Regions from separate parts of the Ureibacillus endophyticus genome, predicted to be linked through region 1. Evidence: riboswitches for the same ligand, from Rfam matches in the RefSeq annotation. Region 1 holds a riboswitch; the other holds the start of a gene.
The links. Region 1 has a riboswitch for FMN ahead of NKR20_RS05840 (ECF transporter S component). Riboswitches for the same ligand answer to the same signal wherever they lie in the genome.
Positions count from the first base shown of each region.

Region 2: linked by a shared signal. The riboswitch ahead of ribE (riboflavin synthase) and the one ahead of NKR20_RS05840 (ECF transporter S component) in region 1 are both predicted to bind FMN.

Region 1 is NZ_JAMYWW010000001.1:1,195,217-1,203,273, forward strand. It holds gene NKR20_RS05825 (ATP-binding protein) at 1-43, shown strand, start outside; gene NKR20_RS05830 (RNA polymerase sigma factor SigX) at 286-825, shown strand; gene NKR20_RS05835 (hypothetical protein) at 815-2,017, shown strand; FMN riboswitch at 2,115-2,288, shown strand; gene NKR20_RS05840 (ECF transporter S component) at 2,555-3,133, shown strand; gene NKR20_RS05845 (MerR family transcriptional regulator) at 3,442-3,831, shown strand; gene glnA (type I glutamate--ammonia ligase) at 3,853-5,187, shown strand; gene NKR20_RS05855 (peroxiredoxin family protein) at 5,274-5,969, shown strand; gene NKR20_RS05860 (IS3 family transposase) at 6,044-7,369, opposite strand; gene NKR20_RS05865 (enoyl-ACP reductase FabI) at 7,602-8,057, opposite strand, start outside.
Region 2 is NZ_JAMYWW010000001.1:2,986,129-2,994,185, forward strand. It holds gene NKR20_RS14855 (YfhJ family protein) at 564-842, opposite strand; gene NKR20_RS14860 (YfhH family protein) at 843-1,172, opposite strand; gene recX (recombination regulator RecX) at 1,165-1,974, opposite strand; gene pdaA (delta-lactam-biosynthetic de-N-acetylase) at 2,116-2,907, shown strand; gene ribH (6,7-dimethyl-8-ribityllumazine synthase) at 3,050-3,517, opposite strand; partial or broken gene ribB (3,4-dihydroxy-2-butanone-4-phosphate synthase) at 3,524-4,144, opposite strand; gene ribE (riboflavin synthase) at 4,164-4,802, opposite strand; FMN riboswitch at 4,988-5,118, opposite strand; FMN riboswitch at 5,241-5,371, opposite strand; gene rlmD (23S rRNA (uracil(1939)-C(5))-methyltransferase RlmD) at 5,568-6,929, shown strand; gene NKR20_RS14895 (TDT family transporter) at 6,970-7,980, opposite strand.

The sequences.
Region 1 (8,057 bases):
AGTTGGCGTTGGCACAACCTTCACTTTCCATTTACCATTATAAGTAGGGGAAACTTTCCTCTGCTTTTTTTTGTTGGTTTAGAAACACACCAATAGTAGATTTATTAAAGAAGTTTTGGAATAATAGATAAATGTGTGGGATTATTAGACAAAATTGGGTTAATAATAGAAAAAATGAACAATTAATAGAAAGTCTGCAAATTCCAATAAAAATAGACGCTTTTTTGAATGATGTAACCTTTTTTATTCAAACTCGACAAATATAAAGAACGGGGGTGGTATGGATTGAAGAAATCCATTTTCCATTCGTTATACGATCGCTATCATCAAGATGTCTTTCAATTTTTAATATACTTAGTGAAAGATCGTGGAGTTGCAGAGGATTTGTCCCACGAAGTATATGTACGGGTTTTGAAATCCTATGAACGATTTGAAGGAAGAAGTTCCGAAAAGACTTGGCTTTTTGCCATAGCGAAAAATGTAGCCATCGATTATTTCCGAAAAAATGCAGTTCGTTCATCTCGTAATTTTGATGCATTTAACTGGGAAACGGAACAGCTTGTTTCACCGACAAAATCGCCTGAAGCATTAATTGAATTAAACGATGATATGCAGCAATTACTCGAAGCTTTAGAAAAATGTACAGGGGATCAAAAGATGGTTATAATCATGCGATATTTTCAAGAATTATCTATTGCAGAAACAGCAGCGATATTAAATTGGACTGAAGGGAAAGTCAAAACTACCCAACATCGAGCGATTAAGAACCTACGAGATTTATTAACAACATCTGGTAAAAAGGAGGCAAATCATTATGAGTCATGAAAAATGGGACGATGAAAAAATCGAACAAGTGCTTTCAAATGTACCAAAAATTCATGATCATCGTTCAAAAGATGATGTGCTTCAACGATTAATAGATGATGGAGTTTTTGACGAAGAAGAAACAAAAATTGTTAAAAAGAAAAAACGGAATTGGATCCCGATTACAATATCTGCCGCCGCACTTATTTTATTTGCAATTTTAGTACCTTCATTTATGAAAGAGCTAAATCAAACATCAGAAGTATCGGAAGAGAGTATGAAAATGGAATCTACAGAAGATACGGGCCAAATGGAACAAGAGTCTGCAACAGAATTAGCAGAAAATCGAACAATGATGACGATGGATGCCGTTAATCTAAGCACAGCTGTCTATCCAGATGAAATCGAAGGAAAAACAATTTTCCAATTAGGATTAGCAAGTGATGCAGCTGATAGTGTTCCGGTAACGGTACTAATCCCAAATGAACGGATTATGGAGGATTTCGGCAAAATTAAGCCTACCGGTGTTGACCTTTATAATCAATACGCACCACTATTTGATGAAAGTGCGATTGGTTTTAGTGAGTATCATCCCTATGTTGGAAAAATATCAGAACAAAATCAACAAGTTGTTCATACATTACCAAAGAATCCGCCATATGATTCCGGATCAGCAGGACCAGCTACGTATGAAGCTTCCCTTATTGATACATTCAGTTACTACTATGATGAAGCAATTACGTTAGATGAAACAGGTTCACCTTTTGTATTTAGTGAAGTTGGAATGCCAAATAAACCAATACAGTTAAAGAACCAATATAATTATTACAGACATACACAAGCAGACGGATCAGAATATTTAGCACCAAATTTTCGTTTAACTTTTAGCACTATAGAAGAAGCCATTTCAGCAATGAAAGAGGAGGATAATGATATTTATCAATCTGTCATTATCGAAGGGGTTGATTTTAAAATTTCAGTTGAAGGTGACATTGTGACAGTTGCATTTACTGATCAACTAGATTTAATGAATTACGATCAACAAGATGCTATGCAAATGATAGAAGGTATTTTATTAACAGCGGCTAACTTCAATATGCAAGTACAATTTAATAACATTGTACAGACGGGATGGCAGGGTTTTAATTTTAGTGAACCACTACCTATGCCAATAGCTGCAAACGAAGTATCTTATGAACTAGTTCTACAATAAATCGAATTATTCAGTAAATTCAATAAACTATTTTACTCCTATTTACAATACTTCTTTTCCGAGATATAATAGTACCATAAAACAAATTTAATATTTGATTCATCTTCGGGGCAGGGTGTAATTCCCGACCGGCGGTAATAGAAAACGCAACTTCCGACCATTAACTTGGAGGATTTTGCAGATGTTTTCTTCAGCCCGCGAGCTTTTTTATAAAGCAGGATTTGGTGCGATTCCAAAGCCGACAGTATAGTCTGGATGGGAGAAGGTGAAGGTACGGTCTTTATTCGATTCGTTTTGAATTGGAAAAAACTGTACGCTAAAAGTATGCAAATATATTGTTGCACATACTTTTATTTGAGTTGCCAATTTTCGTGTTGGTAATCTCTTCTTTCGCGTACGATTTTTTACCACTTCATGTCAATGTGCCTATTTTCTCCCTTATGCTCATTTTACATAAGGGATTTTTACATTGAGAAACGAATTTTGGTGACTGTCCTTTCTTCTTGCGAGTTGAATCAGCAAAGAGGAGAGATTGCGATGAAACATCAAAAACTTAAGTTACGTTCATTCGTAACGATTGCTATGTTAAGTAGTATTTCATTTATTTTAATGCTTTTAAATTTCCCGCTACCATGGTTCCCGGTGTTCCTGCAAATTGACTTTAGTGATGTACCGGCGTTAATTGCAGCCATTACAATGGGTCCATTAGCTGGTACTTTAGTAGAATTATTTAAAAACATTCTGGATTGGATTTTCTCGGGAGCACCTACTGGAGTTCCAGTTGGACATATGGCAAATTTCGTAACGGGAATCTTATTCATTTTACCTGTATATTACATCTATAAAAAATTACCTACAATTAAAGGTTTAACATTTGGTTTAGTAGTTGGTACAATCACGATGTCTGTAGGAATGAGCTTATTAAATTATGTTGCCTTCTTACCAATGTACTCTTATTTCCTTGGTTGGGGCAGTTTCGATATGAAAGAAACGATTGTATTAGGTATTTTACCGTTTAATATAGTAAAAGGAATTATGTTATTAGTGATTGTTATTGTGTTATTCCGTACGATGAGAGTGTGGATCGGAAATCAACGAGCACAATATCTTCTATAACAATATTAAAAATCAACGGGGTGGTGTCGTCCCGTTGATTTTTTTTGTGAAATGGCGATGTAAGATTTTCAGATTTAAAAAGGGTACAAAACGTGTCATAAGGATTTTGAGCCGTTTGATAAGCATTTACGCTTATTGAACGGCTTTTTTAATACAATAATCAATCGAAATTATTGAACATTTGATGGCAAATGTATCTAATAACTGGATAATAATTATCGAAAAAACATATGTTATTTTTCCTAACATCACATTGCAAAGAGACATAACATATATTAATATAAAAACATGAAAGGGAGGAGATACTAATGAGTCGAGAGTTTCGAAGAGCCATGCCGTTACTCCCTATAAGCATGGTAATGAAATTAACGGAGTTGAGTGCGCGGCAAATTCGCTACTACGAGGAACATAAACTTATAGAACCGGCAAAATCAGAAGGTAATAGAAGGATGTTTTCGTTAAATGATGTCGATGCACTGTTAGAAATTCGAGACCTCCTCAACCAAGGAATTAACATAGCTGGGGTCAAGAAGGTATTTGACATGAGAAGTACTGGTGGTGTCAAAACAGCTGACAAAGTATCGATTTCGGATGCACAACTTCGTTCAATATTGCGTGAGGAAATACAACAAGCGCAAATATTGGAAAAGGTTTCTTTAAGAAATGGGGATTTACCTCGCATTAAGGATGAATTTTAATTAATTAGGAGAGTGGATGTAATGGCTAAGTACACAAAAGAGCAAATTAAACAAATCGTAAGTGAAAAAGAAGTTAAGTATATTCGTCTACAATTCACGGATATCTTAGGAACAATTAAAAACGTTGAAATTCCAGTAAGTCAATTAGATAAAGCGTTAGACAATAAAATGATGTTTGATGGATCATCAATCGAAGGATTTGTACGTATCGAAGAATCAGATATGTATTTAAAACCAGATTTAGATACTTTTGTAATCTTCCCATGGACAAATGAAAAAGGTAAAGTAGCACGTTTCATTTGTGACATTGCAAACCCAGATGGCACACCATTTGCTGGTGACCCACGTTCAAACTTAAAACGCATCTTAGCTAACATGGAAGAGTTAGGCTTCACTAGCTTTAACTTAGGGCCAGAACCAGAATTCTTCTTATTCAAACTAGATGAAAAAGGGAACCCTACTTTAGAGTTAAATGATGATGGTGGTTATTTCGACTTAGCACCAACAGACCTTGGTGAAAATTGCCGTCGTGACATCGTGTTAGAATTAGAAGAAATGGGCTTTGAAATTGAAGCATCTCACCACGAAGTAGCACCTGGACAACACGAAATTGACTTTAAATATGCAAATGCAGTTGAAGCGTGTGATAACATTCAAACGTTTAAACTAGTAGTAAAAACAATTGCACGTAAACACGGCTTACATGCAACATTTATGCCAAAACCATTATTTGGTGTGAATGGTTCAGGAATGCACGCAAACCTTTCTCTATTCAGCGGTGATAAAAACGTATTCTTTGATGAAACTGCTAATTTACAATTATCAGATACAGCTCGTCAATTTATGGCTGGTATCATTAAACATGCTAAAGGATTCACAGCAGTTACAAATCCATTAGTAAACTCATATAAACGTTTAGTACCTGGCTATGAAGCACCTTGTTACATCGCATGGTCAGCTCAAAACCGTTCACCTTTAATTCGTATCCCAGCATCTCGTGGTCTTTCAACTCGTATTGAGTTACGTTCTGTAGACCCAGCTGCAAACCCATACTTAGCATTAGCTGTATTATTAGAAGCTGGTTTAGATGGAGTTCGTAACGGTTTAACACCACCAGCACCAGTTGACCGTAATATTTATGTAATGAATTCTTCTGAACTAAAAGAAAATGGTATCGAAAGCTTACCAGGTTCTCTATTAGAAGCATTAGCAGAATTAGAGAAAGATGAAGTAATCAAAGCTGCTCTTGGAGAACATATCTATTCTAACTTTAAAGAAGCAAAAGAAATTGAGTATGATATGTTTAGAACTGCTGTTCACCCTTGGGAGCGCGAACAATATATTAGAATGTATTAATATTTTCAAAGAGACATCCTTAGTGGTGTCTCTTTTTTCATAGACTCATATTTTCTTCATAAACTATAAAAGAAAAGGAGAGAAATATGGGTAAAAAAATATTATCGATTAGTTTATTACTAGTAATCTGTTTTGCGCTTATCTATTCTATATATTCACATATAAATGAAAGGCAAATAACGGAATCGGAATATATGGATGAAGAATTGTTTATGAAATTATTACAAGAGCCTCCAAATGAACAGGATCAAGAACAGATAGAAAATCAACAAGTGGAATTACGTTACATTGATGAGGAAATATATGTTGAGGAGGGTGATCATGACCATATTCATTCTCATGAAGAAAGTGAACCAGATGTCATTGCAGCAAAGGGCAAAGCGATTAATTTTAATTTAACAACATTAGATGGGGAAAAGGTTAAGTTAAGTGATTACCTAGGTAAAAAAGTATTGATTAATTTTTGGGCAACATGGTGTCCGCCTTGTGAAGATGAAATGCCTCATATAGAGGAATATTATGAAAAATATGCTGAGAAACATAATGTAGTCATACTCGGAATAAATACAACAGACCTCGAGAGTAACGTGAAATCGGTACAAAAATTTGTACAAGACCACGAAGTTACTTTTCCAATACTGTTAGATGAAGAGGGGGAAGTTTCAACGAAATATGAAATTTTAACCCTCCCAACAAGTTTCATAATTGATGAGAATGGAAATTTGGTGGAACAGATTATTGGACCCGTTACGGATGAAATGCTTGTAGAGAAGTTCGGGTAAACAATAAAAAGGAGGTGTCCAAAAAGTAATAATTTAATGTGGTACCCAAGTCAAGGACAAACTAAAAAAAGAGTTTAAGCTATTAAGAGATGGTTTCTGTATTGTACAGGAGCCATCTTTTTTAGATTCCATTGATAACGATAATTGTTGTAGTAAACCATGTAGTGATCGATTTTAGCGCGTAACTCATCCAGTGTTTTGACCATGCTGAAATCAACTTCGTCTTTTAAGTGTCCGAAAAAGGATTCCTGTGGTGCGTTATCCCAACAGTTGCCTCGACGTGACATCGATTGACCAAGTTTATAGTGCTTTAAAAGCTTTTGGAATTTTGGACTTGTATAATGAACACCTTGATCTGAATGGATGAAGGCTTCTGGATGGAGCTTTACACGTTTATTGCGGAATAGTTTCTCAACAGTTTTTGTTGCGAGGTCCAGCGTAATACGATCTGATACATGATAAGCTAAAATTTCATTGGTAGACCCGTCTTTAATGGTCGACAAATAAGCCATTGTTCCGTTATAGGGAATATAGCTAATGTCTGTTAATAGGACTTTGCCTGGTACACCTTGCTTAAATTGGCGCTCTAGCTTATTTGGCACAACACGATGTTCTTTTGTTGCTTTCGCTATTTGTTTATACGGATTGGCTTTGCGGTGAGGGCAGACAATTCCATACTTTCGCATAATACGTTGGATTTTCTTGCGATTCATCACGATGCCAAAGTCGTGTTCAAGTGTCATTTTAATTGAACGTGACCCCTTCTTATAACCACGGCGATTGAAGGCTTTTAAGATCAAATCACGTGCTTCTCTATCCTTCAACTCTTTCGTTGCACGTGTCTCACTTGTCTTTAAATAGTTGTAATAACCAGAACGTGAGACGTTTAAAAGTGCGCAAAAATAAGTCACCATTCGTTTAAATGGAAACTGCTCTAGTGTATCGGAAATCAGTTGGAATACCTTATTTGTGCTTAATTTTTGACTGGTGTTTAGCAGCCTCCTTTCTGTCACTTCGAGCTTTTTTAGCATCTCTACTTGCCCTTCTAGTAGTTCAATACGTGCTGCTTGTCTTCCGAGAACTTCTGCCATCGTTAATTCACGCTTTATAGGTCTTCCGGAACTCGTTTTACGTGTATCGGTTAGCCCAATTAAACCATTTTTCTCATACGCTTTTCTCCAACGAGAGGAGGCTTGTTCAACACGTTTCATGCCTATTACTTCAATATCAAAACCGTATTCCTCAAAAATTCGCCGAGGTGTTTTGCCTGCTAAATATTCATCTATAAATTTACTTTTAAATGCATCTGCGTAAGTAATGGTACGTTCGCTTACCTTTAATACATGTGGATTCTTTTGTAGTTGTTCAATCTGTTCTGGTGAAAATAATTGTTTACTCATCGCTGTCTTCTGTCCGTCCTTATTCCTCTTGAAAGTCTAGTATATAAAAAATACCTGTGAATAGCACACTCTTTTTCAAGTGTCCTATCCACAGGTACCATATTAATTTTTGGACACCTCTTTTCTTTCTTGATAAATATCTCTTATGAATTATTGTTCCTGCGGTGGTTGTCACCATCCTCGTCACAAAGGAGTTGTCTCAAAATGAATTTTCAGACAACTCCTTCATTTTTTATCCCATAATATTGTAACCACAATCTACATAAATTGTTTCACCTGTAACACCACGAGATAGGCTACTTAACATAACAATTGTCATATCTGCAACTTCTTCTTGGTTTGTGTTGCGTTTTAATGGTGAATTTTCTTCGATTTGACGAAGAATGGTATTAAAGCTTGGTACACCTTTTGCAGCTAATGTACGAATTGCACCAGCAGAAATTGCATTAACTCGAATATTCTCAGCACCTAAATCAGAAGCTAAGTAACGCATAGCTGCTTCAAGTGCAGCTTTGGCAACACCCATTACGTTATAACCTTCAAGAACGCGTTCAGCACCTAAGTAACTCATTGTTACAATCGAACCGCCCTCTGTCATGTATGGACGAGCTGCATTTGCAACTGCTACTAAAGAATAAGCACTTGTATCTTGTGCAAAGGCATAACCTTCACGAGTCGTTTCAACAAA
Region 2 (8,057 bases), 1.8 Mb from region 1:
CACATGCAGAAAGGAGTTGAAGTTTTCGAGCAGCTAGCCGCCGCAGCTAGACAATCAGAAAAGCGGAGCGCGTTCGTTCTGCTCCGAAAGCAACTGGAAGAATCGACAAAAGGGCGCTTTTTGCCCTTGAAGGCGATTCTGAAGTTGCCGAGGAGCTAACGCGCGTAGCTAGACAATAGAAAAGCGGAGGCGGCTCTTTCTACCAAACAGAAAGCCTAAATCTAAATACACAATTAATGGTCTTCATTATTTACAATGAAGACCATTTTTTATGTTATATGGTTTTTATTTTTATGAATACGATTTTGAACGTTTTCCAGTGCATTTTTAGTCTTCATCACAGATATGAATACCATTTTGGGCAATTTTCAGCTCAAATTCCGTCTTCATCTACGGTAAGAACACTATTTTGAACAATTACCGGCGCAAATTTCGCCTTCATCAGGGGTATGAATACCATTTTGAACGATTTTCAACACAGTTTTCGTCTTCATCATCGGTATGAATACCATTTTGAACGTTTAAAGCTCTGTTTTCCTCTTCATTACGAGTTATCCAAATTCTTAATGCAAAGACTCATCATCATCATCATCTAAAAAATGAGCATACTTAGGATTTCTACTTACAAACTCATGGATTTTATCTCCGTAGCTTTCTATCCATTGTTTAATAATACGCTCTGTATATTCAGCTCCGCGATAATCGTAGCCGGCTTTAGCATATGTTGATTCAAAGTCTGACCAAAGAAGTTCTACCCAAGTACGTGCTTTATTTACAGATAAATTTGGGTTTCTGCCGGCCAATTCTTGAGTTAAGCGATCGATTATTTCATTTACAGCCATTTATTTCCCTACCTTCATCGGTGCTAATATTGAGATGGGTAATGCCTCTTCATAGCGTTCCCCACCTAAGCGGTAACCCCATGCAAAACGTCCTTTTAAATATTCCACTTTAAAGAACTCTCCTGGTGCCCCATTTATGCGATACATTTCACCTGGCACAATTGTTTTCGGATCAATTAAATACGCCTCTGCCATTAATGCTTTACGTTCATATACTGCATATTCATTCACAATTCCAAGTTGTTCAGCTTTTCTTGCCTTTTCTCGAAGCTTTCTAATTTCGTCTTGTAGTTCTTGCTCCGTCATTTCTGCATAGCTTTTTTCATTCATCGTTTTCTGTCTCCTTTTGCTCAATAAATTGTTCAATTGCTTCTATCGGAAAGCCTTTTTGATAAAGGGCTTGTTTTACTTTCATGTATAGCTCACTTCCAGAAAATTTCGCACTATATTTCCTCCAAATTTTATCACCTTGAAGCTCAATCATTTGTTGCCATTCATCATCTTCTCGCTCAATGTGAATTTGGTCAAGTATTTCGTTCAATACTGAATAGGAATAACCTTTCCGGAGCAATACATCCTGCACTTTTTGTTTGATTTGCATCGGTGTTTTTTTGTTATTTGCCCGTACTGTTTTTTCAGCTAAATCCATGGCTATTTTCACTTGTTCTTCATATGTAAAAGAATCTAATACTTTCTTTTGGGTTTCTTTATCAATTCCCTTTTTAATTAAATCTTGTTTAATTGCGCGAGGACCTTTTTTTGCTGTTTTTTTCCTCGTTTCAAGTAACGCTTTTGAATAGGTTTCATCATTTAATAATCCGATTTTTTCAAGCTTACGAATGGCTTCTAAAACAACGGATTCCCCAAATCCTGCATCTAACAGTTTTTTCTTTACCTCATATTCACTGCGCATTTGGAAACTTAAATATTGAATAGCACGATTAAACGCTTTTGCAATTTCATCTTCATAATTAATTTCATCAATATCAAATGGTTCGAGTATTTTTCCTTTTGTTAATCCAAACTTAATTAATGTAGACTCGTCCACAGCAAATGCGTATTTTTCATCTAAATAAATATTATAACGTTCTGGATTGTTTTTTTGACGGGTTATTTTTGAAATAACTGGCATAGGAACACTCCTTCTACAGTTAGTATACACGTATTATTTCATTTTTGATGGGATTTTCACATTATGGTGACTTAGATAAAGAAATTCGCATAATGCAATTAATTTCGCACAACATAACACAAAAGGAGGCAATAAGTAGTTATGGGAAAACGTCATATTTTCGGCTTTGCCATATGTGTCATTGTCGCTACACTCGTATTTTCATTTATAAAACCTGAAATCGCCAGCGCCAACTCTTATCATTGGGGCTTTACTAAATCAAAAGACGGAATGCCAGCAGATGCAGGGGCAAAATTTGAAACAATATTGAAAGAACACGGTGCTTTTTATCGAGGAAATCCAAATAAAAAGGTAATTTATTTAACTTTCGATAATGGTTTTGAAAACGGCTATACGGAAGGCATTTTAGATACTCTCAAAAAAGAAAAAGTGCCAGCAACCTTCTTTTTAACAGGACATTACTTAACAAGTGCATCGGATTTAGTAAAAAGAATGATAAAAGAAGGACATATAATAGGAAACCATTCTTACGGACATCCCGATATGTCTAAATTATCTGATGAAGAACTTGTGAAGGAATGGAAAAAGTTTGATGAAAAGCTAAAAGAGGTCGCTGGAATTGAACGTACATATTACGTTCGCCCACCAAAGGGAATTTTCAGTGAACGCGATCTCAGAGTAGGTAATGAGCATGGCTATACGCACATTTTCTGGGATACTGCATTTGTTGACTGGCACGCTGATTCAACTGTTGGTTGGGAGTATGCTTATGATGAGTTAATGACACAACTACATCCTGGAGCAGTCATTCTATTGCATACCGTAGCAAAACATAATGCAGATGCTCTACCTAAATTCATTGAAGATGCAAAAAAAGAAGGCTATACTTTTGGAACATTAGATGATTTAGTAATGGAAAATTTAACTGAATAATTGGCTGTCTGAAAAGACTTTTGAGACAGCCAATGTGCGCCGAGGATGGTGGCATCTTGATGCGACCACCGCAGAAGCAATACTTACTAAAATATCTTTATCGAGAAGAAGAGGTGTCCAAATTTTTGGACACCTCGCTTTTTTATTTAAACATTCTATTTAAATTCGCCATTTCAATAGCTGAAACTGCTGAGTCATATCCTTTGTTTCCAGCTTTTGTACCAGCACGTTCGATAGCCTGCTCAATATTTTCAGTCGTCACAATTCCAAAAATCACTGGAACATCTGTATCTAATGAAACTTTTGCAATTCCTTTTGCTGCTTCGTTACATACATAATCATAGTGAGTAGTTGAGCCACGGATAACTGTACCTAGGCCAATTACTGCATCATAATTCCCCGTTTTCACCATTTGTTTTGAGATAAATGGTACTTCAAAAGCACCTGGAACCCAAGCGATATCAATATTTTCTTCCTTTACTCCATGACGTTTTAGTCCATCAAGAGCACCGTCTAATAATTTTGAAGTGATAAATTCGTTGAATCGACCTACTGCAATACCTATTTTTAAATCTGTACCTATTAATTGTGCTTCAAAAATTTTCCCCATTTGCTATTCTCCTTTTACCATCATCAATTTTTTTGTACGAAAGCGAACTAAATCTTCTATTGAAATGATTTTTAAATCATGTTCTTTTGCAAATTTTTCCAAACCTTCTAAACGTAGCATTGTTCCGTCATCGCCCATAATTTCGCATATTACACCTGCAGGGCTAGACCCACATAAAGTAGCTAAGTCTACAGCTGCCTCTGTGTGCCCTCTTCTTTCCAATACCCCATTGTCCTTAGCAACGAGCGGAAACACATGGCCCGGTCTTCTAAAGTGGCCTGGTTTTGCATTTTCATTAATGATTTGTAAAATCGTGAAGGAACGTTCATATGCACTAATCCCTGTCGTTGTTTCAATATGGTCCACACTAACAGTAAATGCTGTTTGGTGATTGTCCGTGTTATTTTCAACCATTGCATTAAATTGTAGTTTTTCTGCAAGTTGTCTTGTAATTGGCGTACAAATTAAACCTCGTCCATATGTAGCCATAAAGTTAATATTTTCAGGAGTTGCAAATTCCGCTAATATCACTAAATCGCCTTCATTTTCACGATTTTCATCATCTACAACAATAATGTTTTTTCCTACTTTTAAATCCTCTAATGCTTCTTCTATTGTGTTTAACATTTGTACCACCACCTTAAATTTAAAAACCGTTTTGACGTAAAAAGTCTAAGGTTATATTTGATTTATCTTCAGTTTTTCTTAAATGGTGCATAACATACTTTCCTAGCATATCTGTTTCTATATTGACCTGATCGCCTACACTTTTTATCCCCAAAATTGTTTCACTATAAGTATGCGGAATAAGTGATACCGTTACACTCTGTTCGCTCACCTTAAATATAGTTAAACTTGTTCCATCAATGGTAATGGAACCTTTCGGAATACAATTTTCTGCTAATTCTTTAGGAATTTCGATTTCAATGTAAACTGCATTTGACACAGGTTTTTTACTTCGAATCGTTCCAACTCCGTCAACATGACCAGAAACAAAATGACCACCAAAACGTCCACCTGCACTCATTGCTCGTTCCAAGTTAACATAATCTCCTAATTTCAGCGTATGAATCGTTGTGGCTTTAACAGTTTCAGGCATTACATCTACAGTCATTTGCTCATCGGTAAAATGAGTAATTGTAAGACAAACACCATTCACTGCAATACTGTCACCTAAATTCGCATCAGTAAGAATTTTTTTCGTAGCAATTGTTAGCTGCATACTTTTTTCATCTTTTTGAATTGCTGTGACACGTCCTCGGTCTTCAATAATTCCTGTAAACATTAACTCACCTCTTTTTAAATAAATTAAAAAACCCCTAAAGAAAGGAATCCTTAGGAGTTGGGAGTGTTGTTCTATGCGTCAGATTTCGTCTATATACACGACATAATTTATTACGAAATCATTTAACTAACCTAATTTAGGTATAGTTAAATAAGCCTTTCGAAAATCAATTTTTCAAAAAGCGCCACATCCTTCTCCCATCCAGACTATACTGTCGGCTTTGGACTCACACCAAATCCTGCTAATAATTAGCTCACGGGCTTAGAATTTCTTCATCACCGTCGATTGGGAATTTCACCCGACCCCGAAGGATAAAACGAATATATTTAGTTTGGTTAAATTAAATAAAAAAATCCCGAAAAAGGTCCGGGATTAACTAGAAATGTAAAATGGCAATACTAAATAAGACCATTAAAAATCATTATTTTAATAGCATTTTACATCCTTCTCCCATCCAGACTATACTGTCGGCTTTGGATTCGCACCAAATCCTGCTAATAATTAGCTCACGGGCTTAGAATTTCTTCATCACCGTCGATTGGGAATTTCACCCGACCCCGAAGGATAAAATTATTTAATTTGAATTAAACATATCATGAATTTTCAAAATAAACCACAAAAAAATTCTTTTAATTCGATTATTCATATTAATGTACATCATTATACAAAGCAAAATATCTCCACTTGCTTTACATAAACTCTCAGCTATAATGATTAAATGAACTTATTAAAGGACGTGAACGCGATTTGAGCGAAAAAGTTTTAATGGAAGTAGGACAAAAATTTCCGTTAACGATTAAACGATTAGGGATAAATGGTGAAGGGGTTGGGTTTTACAAACGCAATGTAGTCTTTGTAAAAGGTGCCTTACCTGGTGAAGAAGTAACGGTGAAAGTTTCGAAAGTACAACGCAATTTTGCTGAGGCTGAAATTTTAAAAATCCGTAAACCTTCTAAGGATCGCCAAGAACCATTGTGTGCAATTTATGATGAATGTGGTGGATGTCAGCTACAGCATTTATCCTACACTGGGCAGTTAAAAGAAAAAAGAGATATGGTTGTACAAGCATTAGAAAAATATGTAAAACCATTAGCTGAAACGGTAGAAGTTCGTTCAACGTTAGGAATGGACAACCCTTGGCACTATCGAAACAAAAGTAGTTTCCAAGTACGCAAAGAAGGTAAACGTGTTTACGCAGGATTATTTACTGAAGGGACAAATAAATTATTAAATATTAATGATTGTGCTGTTCAACATCCGTTAACATCAAAAATTACCGTTGCTACACGTAAAATATTACAAAAACTAAATATCACAATATATGATGGAAAAACTTTAGACGGTTTAGTAAGAACAATCGTTGTTCGAACTGGAATCAAAACAGGCGAAACTCAAGTATGTTTAGTCACAACGAGAAAAGACCTTCCACATAAACAAGAACTGATTGAACGTATGCTAAAGATTGATCCAAGTATTGTTTCTATTACTCAAAATATAAACAGAGAGAAAACCTCCCTTATTTTTGGTGATGAAACAATCGTTTTACATGGTAAAGAAACAATCCACGAAGAATTAGGGGAACTTGCATTTGATTTATCTTCCCGCGCTTTCTTCCAACTAAATCCTGAGCAAACGGTTCATTTATATGACGAAATTAAAAAAGCTGCTAACTTAACTGGAAAAGAAAAAGTTGTAGATGCTTATTGTGGTGTTGGTACAATTGGATTATGGCTAGCCCCTCATGCGAAAGAAGTTCGAGGCATGGATGTTGTACCTGAAAGTGTAGATGATGCAAAGAAAAATGCAAGAAACCATGGATTTAAACATGCTCGCTACTATACAGGAACTGCCGAAGAATGGCTTGCAAAATGGCGAAAAGAAGGCTTTATTCCTGATGTGATTACTGTAGACCCACCACGTACTGGCTTAGCACCAAGTTTTATTAAAACCGTAATGAAAATTCAACCAAAACGATTTGTATATACTTCTTGTAACCCTTCAACTTTCGCCAAGGATTTACAAGAACTCACAAAAATCTACAAAGTGGAATATATTCAACCTGTTGATATGTTCCCACAAACAGCAAGGGTAGAAATTGTAGCGAAGTTGACGTTGAAAAATAAATAAAAAATAACAGAGATCTTCTATAATAAGATGATCTCTGTTTTTATTTTTGGATCCTAAAACTATTTATCAATAGTAATAGTTCAATTATTAATAACGCAAATACAACCCATCCTAGACAAATCATAAAACTTTGCTGAAATGAAAGGGGGTGTACTTCAGAAAAACGATTCACTAAATTAAAAGTAAAATAATACAGCATCCCAAAGGTAAAGTTTCGTGCCCATTGCGTTATATGATACGTTAATATCCCTTGTTTTAAGCCATACTCTTTTATTCTTTTGATACCTCTAATAATTTCTATTGTCTCCACAACGATAAACAAACTAAACGCCAAGTACCAAACAATCATTAACGTTTGAATTGGAAATATACCAGATTGAGTCATTGCTAAACCTGTAATGGAAAGTGCACCGTGTATAATGCAATCGGTATTTTTCCACTTGTGTATTGAATAGTTCGAGTTAAACCGAATAAATAGTAATCCTAGAGAAAATAGATAGAGGGCACTACCAATACAAATGATAAAAACAATAATAGAACTATTTATATTTTGGTAATAATTCAGTAAAAGCAAAGCAATGGATTGTGTACTAACTGTTGAAAGTAAAATTACCCCATGCACTTCTTTAGTTGCTTGTTTTTTAATAATCTTTTTAAATTGAAACGTACAAAATATAATAAAAATTCCCCAACTTAATACATTCATCCATATTAAGAAAGGCACAACGAAATACAATCCAGGCATATGCTTTATCATTAATATGCAAGTAACCGATGTCCCGGCAATCCATGTACCCGCAGCAAAACTTTTAATAGGGGAATGAACAAGATTGCTACGATATTCTTTGTTTAACAAAGACTTAAGAAATTGTCCAAGTAACACTAGCCAAATTGGAACTAGCATAATAATCAAATACTGCCCCACATTGTTTTCTATTAAAGGAAACTGGTGAAGTGCACCTAATAAAAAAATCCCCACTGCCATAATAATAGACCCAGCAGCAACATCAATTGTTCTACGTGATAGTATATTCATTTGTCTTTTCATCAACATTAGATCTCCCACAAAGTTGTGTCTCTTTCCTCTCTATTTTAATAAGGTTTGTCCTTTAAATATTTCATGAATGA